One region of the Rhodoferax sp. LB1P47 genome, then DNA from elsewhere that is predicted to be linked to it. Evidence: predicted binding sites of a transcription regulator. Region 1 holds the regulator's gene; each other region holds the start of a gene.
What was found. The regulator FNR, encoded in region 1, switches genes on or off when oxygen is low (the NO sensors DNR and NnrR bind a similar motif). The targets are predictions, from matches to a motif close to TTGATNNNNATCAA.
Positions count from the first base shown of each region.

Region 2: a site for FNR is predicted at 1,723-1,736, ahead of AC0969_RS15885 (universal stress protein). Genes of this name have one in related genera too.
Region 3: a site for FNR is predicted at 1,419-1,432, ahead of arcD (arginine-ornithine antiporter). Genes of this name have one in related genera too.

Region 1 covers NZ_JBWMAU010000010.1:116,062-119,268, forward strand. The annotation lists gene hemN (oxygen-independent coproporphyrinogen III oxidase) at 1-761, opposite strand, end outside; gene fnr (fumarate/nitrate reduction transcriptional regulator Fnr) at 869-1,588, shown strand; gene AC0969_RS12885 (FixH family protein) at 1,753-2,043, opposite strand; gene ccoG (cytochrome c oxidase accessory protein CcoG) at 2,132-3,207, opposite strand, start outside.
Region 2 covers NZ_JBWMAU010000015.1:53,526-56,732, forward strand. The annotation lists gene AC0969_RS15875 (ABC transporter permease subunit) at 1-173, shown strand, start outside; gene AC0969_RS15880 (branched-chain amino acid ABC transporter permease) at 192-1,145, shown strand; gene AC0969_RS15885 (universal stress protein) at 1,246-1,668, opposite strand; gene AC0969_RS15890 (electron transfer flavoprotein-ubiquinone oxidoreductase) at 1,789-3,207, opposite strand, start outside.
Region 3 covers NZ_JBWMAU010000002.1:315,020-318,226, forward strand. The annotation lists gene AC0969_RS05350 (PHA/PHB synthase family protein) at 1-1,143, opposite strand, end outside; gene arcD (arginine-ornithine antiporter) at 1,567-3,021, shown strand; gene AC0969_RS05360 (arginine deiminase) at 3,038-3,207, shown strand, end outside.

The DNA of each region.
Region 1 (3,207 bases):
CGCTGGGGCAGGTGGGCGTAGGCGTAGAGGGCGATGCGGTCGGGGCGCAGCTGCACTATCTGCGCCAGGGTGCGGGCAAACGAGGTGGGGGTTTGGCGCGGCAGGCCGTAGATCAGGTCGGTGTTGATGGACCCAAAGCCCAGCCTGCGTGCATCCGCCACCAACCCAAATACATCCTCGGCGGGCTGCACGCGGTGCACGGCTTTTTGCACATCGGCATCGAAATCTTGCACGCCAAAGCTCAGGCGGTTGAAGCCCAGCGCCGCCAGGGTGGCCAGCCGGGTGGGGTCTACGGTGCGGGGATCGACCTCGATGGCGTATTCGCCGCCAGGGGCCAGGCTGAAATGCTGGCGCAGCAGGGCCATGAGCTGGGCCAGCTCGGCATCGCTCAAAAACGTAGGGCTGCCGCCGCCCAGGTGCAGCTGGCTAACCGCCCGGCCTGCGCCCAGCTGGGCGGTGTGCAGGACTATTTCGCGCTCCAGGTAATGCAGGTACTGCGCGCCGCGCTCGTGGCGTTTGGTAATGATTTTGTTGCAGGCGCAGTAGTAGCACAGCGATTCGCAAAACGGAATGTGGACGTAGAGCGACAGCGGCAGCGCGGTGGCGGTGTCTCGGCGCAGGCGCAGGGCGCGGGCGTAGTCGTCGCCGGTGAAGGCCTCCACAAACCGGTCGGCGGTGGGGTACGAGGTGTAGCGCGGCCCCGGCACGTCGTAGCGCTGTAAGAGTTCGGCAGAAATAGGCTCAGGCGTGGTGCGGATCATGGGCTGGAATGTGCCGCGAAGTCTGTTTCGCATCCTTGACGTGGATCAAGACCGTTGCAGATCGTTATGCAGACAATGGCTGCTTATAAAAAGTCCATACTGTGCGCATGAACCCATCTGCCATCAAAGTCGCCTGCTCGAACTGCAATCTGCGCGAGCTGTGCATGCCGCTGGGCCTGAACCAGGACGAGCTGGACCGCATCGACGGCCTGGTGGCCGTGCGCCGCAAGGTCAAACGCGGGGCCACGCTGTTCCGCAACGGCGAGGCGTTTACCGCGCTGTACGCCATCCGCACCGGGTTTTTCAAAACCTCCATCACCACCGAAGACGGGCGTGACCAGGTCACCGGCTTCCAGATGGCGGGCGAGATCATCGGGTTGGACGGCATCGTCCACGAGCAGCACACCTGCGACGCGGTGGCGCTGGAGGATGCCGAGGTCTGCGAGATGCCGTTTAACCGCATCGAAGAGCTGTCGCGCGAGGTCAACGCCTTGCAGCGCCATGTGCACAAAATCATGAGCCGCGAGATCGTGCGCGAGCACGGCGTGATGCTGCTGCTGGGCAGCATGCGGGCCGAAGAGCGGCTGGCGGCCTTTTTGCTGAACCTGGTGCAACGCCTGCATGCGCGTGGCTTCTCGCCGCTGGAGCTGGTACTGCGCATGACGCGCGAAGAAATCGGCAGCTACCTGGGCCTGAAGCTGGAGACGGTGAGCCGCACCTTCAGCAAATTTGCCGAGGACGGGATGGTGGAAGTCAAACAGCGCCACATCCGCATCCTGGATACCGATGCTTTAAAGCGCATCGTCAACCCCCAAGTCTGCATGTAAATAGGCTCACCCCCAGGCTACACACTGCCCCGGAATCGGCCCTTTGGGCCGAGAACGCATGTTTTCGCCAACCCCCCTTGCAGGGGGCAACACCAGCAGCCCAGCAAAGCCGGTTTTGCGGTGTTTTTGGTGGGCGTGCGTTCTGCCTTTAGGCATTGTTTTCACTATTTCGTTGGTACTGCGCCTGCGGGCGTGGCGGCGTGGTTGCGGCCCTGCATGGCGGGGGCCAGCGAACCCTGCTGGGCCAGGGTTTTGTTGATGTTCAAACCCTGGCGGTAATAGTCTTGCGCCAGCACCGGGTCTTGCTGGCTGAAGGCGATCCAGGCGGTGACCAACCCGGCCACCACCACGATCAGCGGGCCAGAGATGACCAGCCACACGTGGCCGAATTTCCACCAGGGTTGCGCGACAGACAGGCCCCCACCCCAACCCTCCCCCGGGGGGGGAGGGGGCATATTCGGGCCCCGTGTTACTCCCTCCCCCCCCGGGGGAGGGTTGGGGTGGGGGCGAGTGGGCGTGAACGGTGTGGACATAGGGCGGCCTTTATCGGGGGACGATGAACGTCGATTTTTCAGAAACGCGGTGTTGGCCGTCGGCGGTCTGGATGTCGAACACCACCGGGTGCGAACCCGGCGTGGCCGAACCGTAGGGGATGTGCAGCCGCACCGCCACCCAGCGCGACTGCACCGCACCCACCTCCACCACCGGGTCAGATGCCACGGCCAGCCCGGCCAGCCCGTGGGCGGCCAGGGTGTAGCGCTGGGGCGACTCGGTGGCGTTCATCACTTGCAGGCGGTAGACGTTCTCCAGCTGGCCCCCAGCCACAATGCGTGACAAGGCGGCGCGGTCGCGCACCACGTCTACTTTCAGCGGCGTGCGCATCGCCAGGCTGAAGCCCAGGCACAAGATCAGCGTCCACAGCAGCACGGTGTAGACCAGCACCCGAGGCCGCAGCACGCGGCGCAGCATCTGGCGGGCCGTCCAGCCCCCCTGGATGCCGTTCTGGGTGGCAAAGCGCACCAGCCCCCGGGCGTAGCCCATTTTGTCCATCACCCCATCGCACACGTCCACGCAGGCGGCGCAGTTGATGCACTCGTATTGCAGGCCCTGGCGGATGTCGATGCCGGTGGGGCAGACCTGCACGCACAGGGTGCAGTCCACACACGAGCCCAGGCCCAGCGTGGCAGGGTCGGCCTTGCGCGAGCGGGCCCCGCGCGGTTCGCCCCGGGCGGTGTCGTAGCTGACGATGAGCGTGTCCTTGTCGAACATGGCGCTCTGGAAGCGGGCGTAGGGGCACATGTATTTGCACACCTGCTCGCGCATGAAGCCTGCGTTGCCGTAGGTGGCGGCGCTGTAGAACAAGCCCCAAAAGACCTCCCACGAGCCAAAGCTCAGGTCCAGCGACTCTTGCAGCAGCGCATACGTGGGCGTGAAGTACGACACAAAGGTAAAGCCGGTCCACAGCGACAGCAGCATCCACACCGCGTGCTTGGCCCACTTTTTCCCCAGCTTGGCGGTAGACAAAGGGCCACCGTCCAGCCGCATGCGGGCGCTGCGGTCGCCCTCGATGCGGCGCTCGATCCACATAAAAATTTCGCTGTACACGGTTTGCGGGCAGG
Region 2 (3,207 bases), on a different contig from region 1:
TGATTGGCGGCATGGGCTCGATTTTCGGCTCCATCGTCACCGGGCTGGGCCTGGGCGTGGTGGAGGGGCTGACCAAGGTGTTCTACCCCGAAGCCTCGGCGGTGGTGATTTTTGTGGTGATGGTGTTGGTGCTGCTGGTCAAACCCGCAGGCCTGTTCGGCAAACAAGCCTGAAGGAATGGAATGAATGCTATGACTGAACGCCAACGCACTGTTGCCTTGTTTGCCGTGCTGATCGTGGTGGGCTGCATCGCGCCCTTTGTGCTGTACCCCACGTTTTTGATGAAGCTGCTGTGCTTTGCGCTGTTTGCCTGCGCCTTCAACCTGCTGCTGGGCTTTGCCGGGCTGCTGTCGTTTGGGCACGCGGCGTTTTTTGGCGGATCGGCCTACATCACCGGTTACCTGTGCCGCGACCTGGGCCTCTCGCCCGAGCTGGGCCTGCTGGCCGGGGCCGCGTTTGGCGGTCTGCTGGGGGCGCTGTTTGGCCTGCTGGCGATCCGGCGCGAGGGCATTTACTTCGCCATGATCACCCTGGGCCTGGCGCAGCTGGTGTACTTTGTGGCGCTGCAAATGAAGTTCACCGGCGGCGAAGACGGCATGCAGGGCATTCCGCGCGGCAAGCTGTTTGGGGTGGTCGATCTGAACGACAACATTGCCATGTATTTCTTCGTGTTTGCGGTATTTTTGGCCGGGTTCTGGTTGATCCACCGCACCATCCATTCGCCGTTTGGCCAGATCTTGAAAGCCATCCGCGACAACGAGCCGCGCGCCATTTCGCTGGGCTACGACGTGGCCCGCTTCAAGCTGCTGGCGTTCGTGATCTCGGCCTCGCTGGCCGGGCTGGCGGGTTCGATGAAGTCGCTGGTGTTCCAGCTGGCCTCGCTGGCCGATGTGCACTGGCACACCTCGGGCCAGGTGGTGCTAATGACCTTGCTAGGCGGCCTGGGCACCATCCTTGGCCCTGTGGCCGGGGCCTTCACCATCGTCAGCTTGGAGAACCTGCTGGCCGACAAGGTGGGCTCCTGGGTCACGGTGATCATGGGCGCGATCTTTGTGGTCTGCGTGCTGCTGTTCCGCCGGGGCGTGGTGGGCGAGATTGGGGCGCTGTTTGGCAAGAAATCAGCCGCAGGCCCAGCCGGCCACTAACGTAAAAATGCTCCTGTTTTTGATATCAAAAACAGGAGCATTATGCGCTTATTTAATAAGCGCTAAGTTGTGATTCAGGGCCTGAAAAAGGCCCTGTTTTTTAACGTACCAGCAACACGGGCACATGGCAGTGCGCCAGCACCTGTGTGGCCACCGAACCCATCACCAGATTGGCCAGCGCGCTGTGGCCGTGGGAGCCCATCACCAGCAGGTCGCATTTTTCGGCTTCGGCGAACTTGGCGATGGTTTCACCGGCGGGGCCCATCTTCCAGCTGGTTTTGGCATTGATGTCGTGGCGCAGCAAGAACTCAGAAACCGGGGCCAGCACCAACTCGGCCTCTTCAAGGGCGTAGTTGTCTACCACCGCCTGGCCCACCACCGAGCGCACCCGGGGCGGAATGCTGGGCTGCACCGTCAGCACAACGTAGTCGTTGATGGCGGCAAACAGCTCGCTGTGCGTGGCCAAATAGGCCAGCATTTTTTTGGTGTGGGCGCTGCCGTCCACGGCGAGAAGAATTTTCATAGGGTGCCTCCTGGATGTGTTCTTGCGAGTCTATCTGCGCAAAGGCACCTGTGGTTGCGCCAGATCAAACAACGGGGCCGTCGCCTACAAGCGGACGGCCCAAAAGACTACGTGGCAAGACTACATGCCCGCGTAATTCGGCCCGCCACCGCCTTCAGGCGTGACCCACACAATGTTTTGCGTCGGGTCTTTGATGTCGCAGGTTTTGCAGTGCACGCAGTTTTGGGCGTTGATTTGCAGGCGGTCCTGGCCCGCATCGGTTTTTACAAACTCATACACCCCGGCCGGGCAGTAGCGCGCCTCGGGTCCGGCGTAGGTGTGCAGGTTGATGCTGACCGGCACGCTGGCATCTTTCAACGTCAAATGCGCGGGCTGGTTTTCTGCGTGGTTGGTGTTGCTGATGAACACGCTGCTGAGGCGGTCGAAGGTCAGCTTGCCGTCGGGCTTGGGGTAGACGATGGGCTTGCACTGCGCGGCGGGCTTCAAATAGGCGTGGTCGGGCTTGTCGCGGCGTAGCGTCCACGGGATGTGGCCACGCAGGGCGAACTGCTCGATGCCGTTCATCAGCGTGGCGGTGACCAGGCCCTTTTTGAACCAGGCTTTGAAGTTGCGCGCCTTGTGCAGTTCGGTGTGTAACCAGCTTTTCTCAAACGCCTCGGGGTAGGCGCTGAGCTCGTCGTGCTGGCGGCCTGTGGTGATGGCGGCGTAGGCGGCCTCTGCGGCCAGCATGCCGGTTTTGATGGCGGCGTGGCTGCCCTTGATGCGGCTCACGTTCAAAAAGCCTGCGTCGCAGCCCACCAGCGCGCCGCCGGGGAACACGGTTTTGGGCAGGCTTTGCAGCCCACCGGCCGCAATCGCACGGGCACCGTAGCCCAGGCGCTTGGCGGGGGCTACGCCGTGCTCGGCATCGCCTTCCAGGTACCAGCGCACGTTCGGGTGGGTCTTCCAGCGTTGGAATTCTTCAAACGGGCTGAGGTAGGGATTGCTGTAGTCCAGCCCGGTGATGAAGCCCAGCGTGACCTTGTTGCCCTCCATGTGGTACAGAAAAGCGCCGCCGTAGGTGCTGTTGTCCATCGGCCAACCGGCGGTGTGCATCACAAAGCCGGGCTGGTGGCGCTTGGGGTCAATCTCCCAGACTTCCTTGATGCCTAAGCCGTAGGTTTGCGGGTCTTTGCCGTCGTCAAGTTGGTACTTGGCGATGAGCTGCTTGCCCAGGTGGCCGCGTGCGCCCTCGGCAAACACGGTGTATTTGCCCAGCAGCTCCATGCCGATCTGGAAGTCGGCGGTGGGCTCGCCTTCTTTGCCGATGCCCATGTTGCCGGTGGCCACGCCTTTCACCGAACCGTCGGCGTTGTACAGCACTTCGGCGGCGGCGAAGCCGGGGAAAATTTCCACACCCAGGGCTTCGGCCTGCTCGCCCAGCCACTTGGTGACCGCACCCAGGCTGACGATGTAGTTGCCGTGATTTTGGAAGCAGCCGGGCAGCAAAAAGTTGGGCGTGCGGAAGGCAGATTTTTCACCCAAAAACAGCATCGCGTC
Region 3 (3,207 bases), on a different contig from region 1:
GTCCAGGTAGCCCTTGTCCCACATGCTGTCTTCCAGCAGGGCGATCTGGCTTTCGTCGATGAACAAGGCCAGCTCACCGGGTTCGGAGAAGTCGGTCTGGGCCGCCAGCAGCGTCAGCGAGGCCAGCCGCCCATCGCCATCGCGCCCCATCGCCGCAGCGGCCATCGACAGCAGGGTGCCCCCCAGGCAGTAGCCCACTGCGTGTACTTTTTGATTGGGCAGCACGGTGCAGACCGCCTCCAGCGCGTCCACCACGCCCATGCGCAGGTAGTCGTCCATGCCCAGGTCGCGGTCGTGCGCTGTCGGGTTGGTCCACGACACCACAAACACGGTAAAGCCCTGGTCCACCAGGTATTTGACCAGCGAGTTGCCCGGCGACAGGTCCAGGATGTAGTACTTCATGATCCAGGCCGGCACGATCAAAATCGGCTCGGGGTGCACGCTGTCACCGCTGGGCGTGTACTGGATCAGCTCGATCAGCCGGTTGCGAAACACCACCTGCCCCGGCGATGTGGCCACCACCGTGCCCACGGGGTAGGCATCGGTGCCCAGCGGTGCGGCCTGTGCCCGCAGCAGTTGCATGTCGTCCTGGTAGTTTTGAAACCCCTGCCACAGGCTGGCCCCGCCGGTGTCGGCCATGCGCTGCAACACCACCGGGTTGGTGGCCACCTGGTTGGCGGGCGACAAGGTGTCCAGCAACTGCCGTAGCGTAAAACTGACCACATCTTCATGGTGTTTGGACACGCCCCGCACCCCCGTGCTGGCGCGCTGCCACCACGCTTGCGTGCGCAAAAATGTCTGGCTGTAGAGGTTGAAGGGCCAGGTTTGCCATGCCGGATCGGAAAACCGCCGGTCTTGCAGCAAGTGGCCGGGCGGCTGTGGTGCATCCGCAAATGCGGCCGCATGCAGCGCCACCAGCTCGCCCGCCAGCAGCGCCGCTTCTTGCCCAGCGGCCACCCGCAGTTCGGCCATTTGCCCCGGGTTGCGCGACAGGTGCAGCAACCAGTCCATAAAGGCCAGCTGCAAGGCCACGGTAGAAATACCCCCGCTCAGGGGCGCCAACTTCGCATGGGTCCAATGGTCCAGATTGCGGGCGGGATGGGTAACCGGCTTCGGTAGCAAAGGCGTAGTGGTGGGTGTCATGCGGTACGAGCTTTCCAAAAAATGGGCCATCGCCATGAAAACAGCAGACTGCGATGGTTTGATGAAATCTCTGGCTGCGCAGCCAAACAGTGCGTACTTGACGCGTAACGGATGGTCTACAAATGCCCAGCGGCCCGCCATGTGCTAGCGCACATAGAGTGGTGATTAGGGGCAGTTACCTAACGGCGATAGCCCGCAACCGTGCTGCTGGGTCCACGCGCGGCCCGGGTGGCATCCATCTGTGCGGTAGCGAACACAGGCAACTTGGCTGCCATTTGATATGCATCAAGGGCCGCACCCGCTGGCCGGGAAACACTGGCAATGTCGGTACATGGAGCGTCGCTATGTCTGTCAGCGCACAGACACAGGCCGTGGAGCTTGGATACCGTAAGTTCTTCAACCACTGTCGTCTGAGAGCACGTTATGACCCCATCGGCTACACCTTTTCCCAAACCGACTGCGGTGGCACGGGCTCCCGGCACGCTGGGCCTCGGCCTGCTGGTGGCCCTGGTGGTGGGCTCCATCATTGGCAGTGGCATTTTTGGCCTGCCGCAAAACATGGCGGCGGGGGCCGGTGCGGGGGCTATTCTGATCGGCTGGACCATCACCGGCGTGGGCATGCTGACCCTGGCCCGCGTCTACCAAATGCTGTCGCTGCGCAAGCCGGAGCTGGACAACGGCGTGTACGCCTATGCCCGTGCCTTGTCGGGCGAATACGTGGGTTTTAACTCGGCCTGGGGCTACTGGATCAGCGCCTGGATTGGCAACGTGGGTTACCTGGTGGCGGCCTTTGGTGCGCTGGGCTACTTCTTTCCGGTGCTGGGCGACGGCAATACGCCCGCCGCCGTGCTGGGCGCGTCCATTGCGCTGTGGGCCATCCACCTGCTGGTGCTGCGCGGCATACAGGGTGCGGCAGTACTGAACGCCGTGGTCACGCTGGCCAAGGTGGTGCCGCTGCTGCTGTTTATCGTGCTGGTGGCGATGGCTTTCCAGATAGACACTTTCCGGCTCGACTTCTGGGGCAATGCCCAGCTGGGCTCGGTGCTGGACCAGGTCAAAAGCACCATGCTGGTGACGGTGTGGGTGTTTATTGGCATCGAGGGGGCCAGCGTGTACTCGGCCCGCGCCCGTGAGCGCAAAGACGTGGGCCGCGCCACAGTGATGGGCTTTTTGGTGTGCCTGGTGCTGCTGATGGCGGTGTCGTTGCTGTCGCTGGGCATCACCACCCAGCCTGAACTGGCGGCACTCAAAAACCCGTCGATGGCGGGCGTGCTGGAAAAGGCCGTGGGCACCTGGGGCGCGGTGGCCATTACCTTGGGGCTGGTGATTTCGGTGGGCGGTGGCTTCCTGGCCTGGATGCTGCTGGCGGCAGAGTCGCTGTTCACACCGGCAGGCGGTGGTGTCATGCCGTCCTGGTTGTCCCAGCAAAACCCCCAAGGCGTGCCCGCCAACGCCCTGTGGCTGACCAACGGCATGGTGCAGGTGTTTTTGCTGGTCACGCTGTTCTGGAAGGCCTCGTACCTGGCGCTGATATCGCTGTCCACCGCGATGATTTTGGTGCCGTATTTATTCAGCGCCCTGTACGGCCTGGTGCTGGCCTGGCGCGGCGAGGGTCCGCGTGCGGCGCAGCACCGCAGCGACATCGCTGTGGCCGGGCTGGCGGCCGTGTATTGTCTGTGGCTGCTGTATGCGGCCGGGCTGAAGTATTTACTGCTCAGCGCCCTGCTCTATGCGCCGGGTGCGCTGCTGTACATCGTGGCCAAACGCCAGCGTTCCGAACAGGCATTTACGCCCTGGGAATGGCTGGTGCTGGCGCTGCTGGTGGCGCTGGCCGCAGTCGCCGCCTATCTGCTCAGCATGGGCCAACTCACGCTTTAAAACCGGACACACCACCATGACAACCCCCTCCCAAGGCCTGCACTCCGAAGTCGGCCGCCTGCGCAAGGTACTGGTCTGCCGCCCGGGTCTGGCGCAAAAACGCCTGACCCCAGCCAACTGCCACGAACTGCTGTTTGACGATGTGCTGTGGGTGGCGCAGGCCCGCAACGACCACGATGCCTTCAC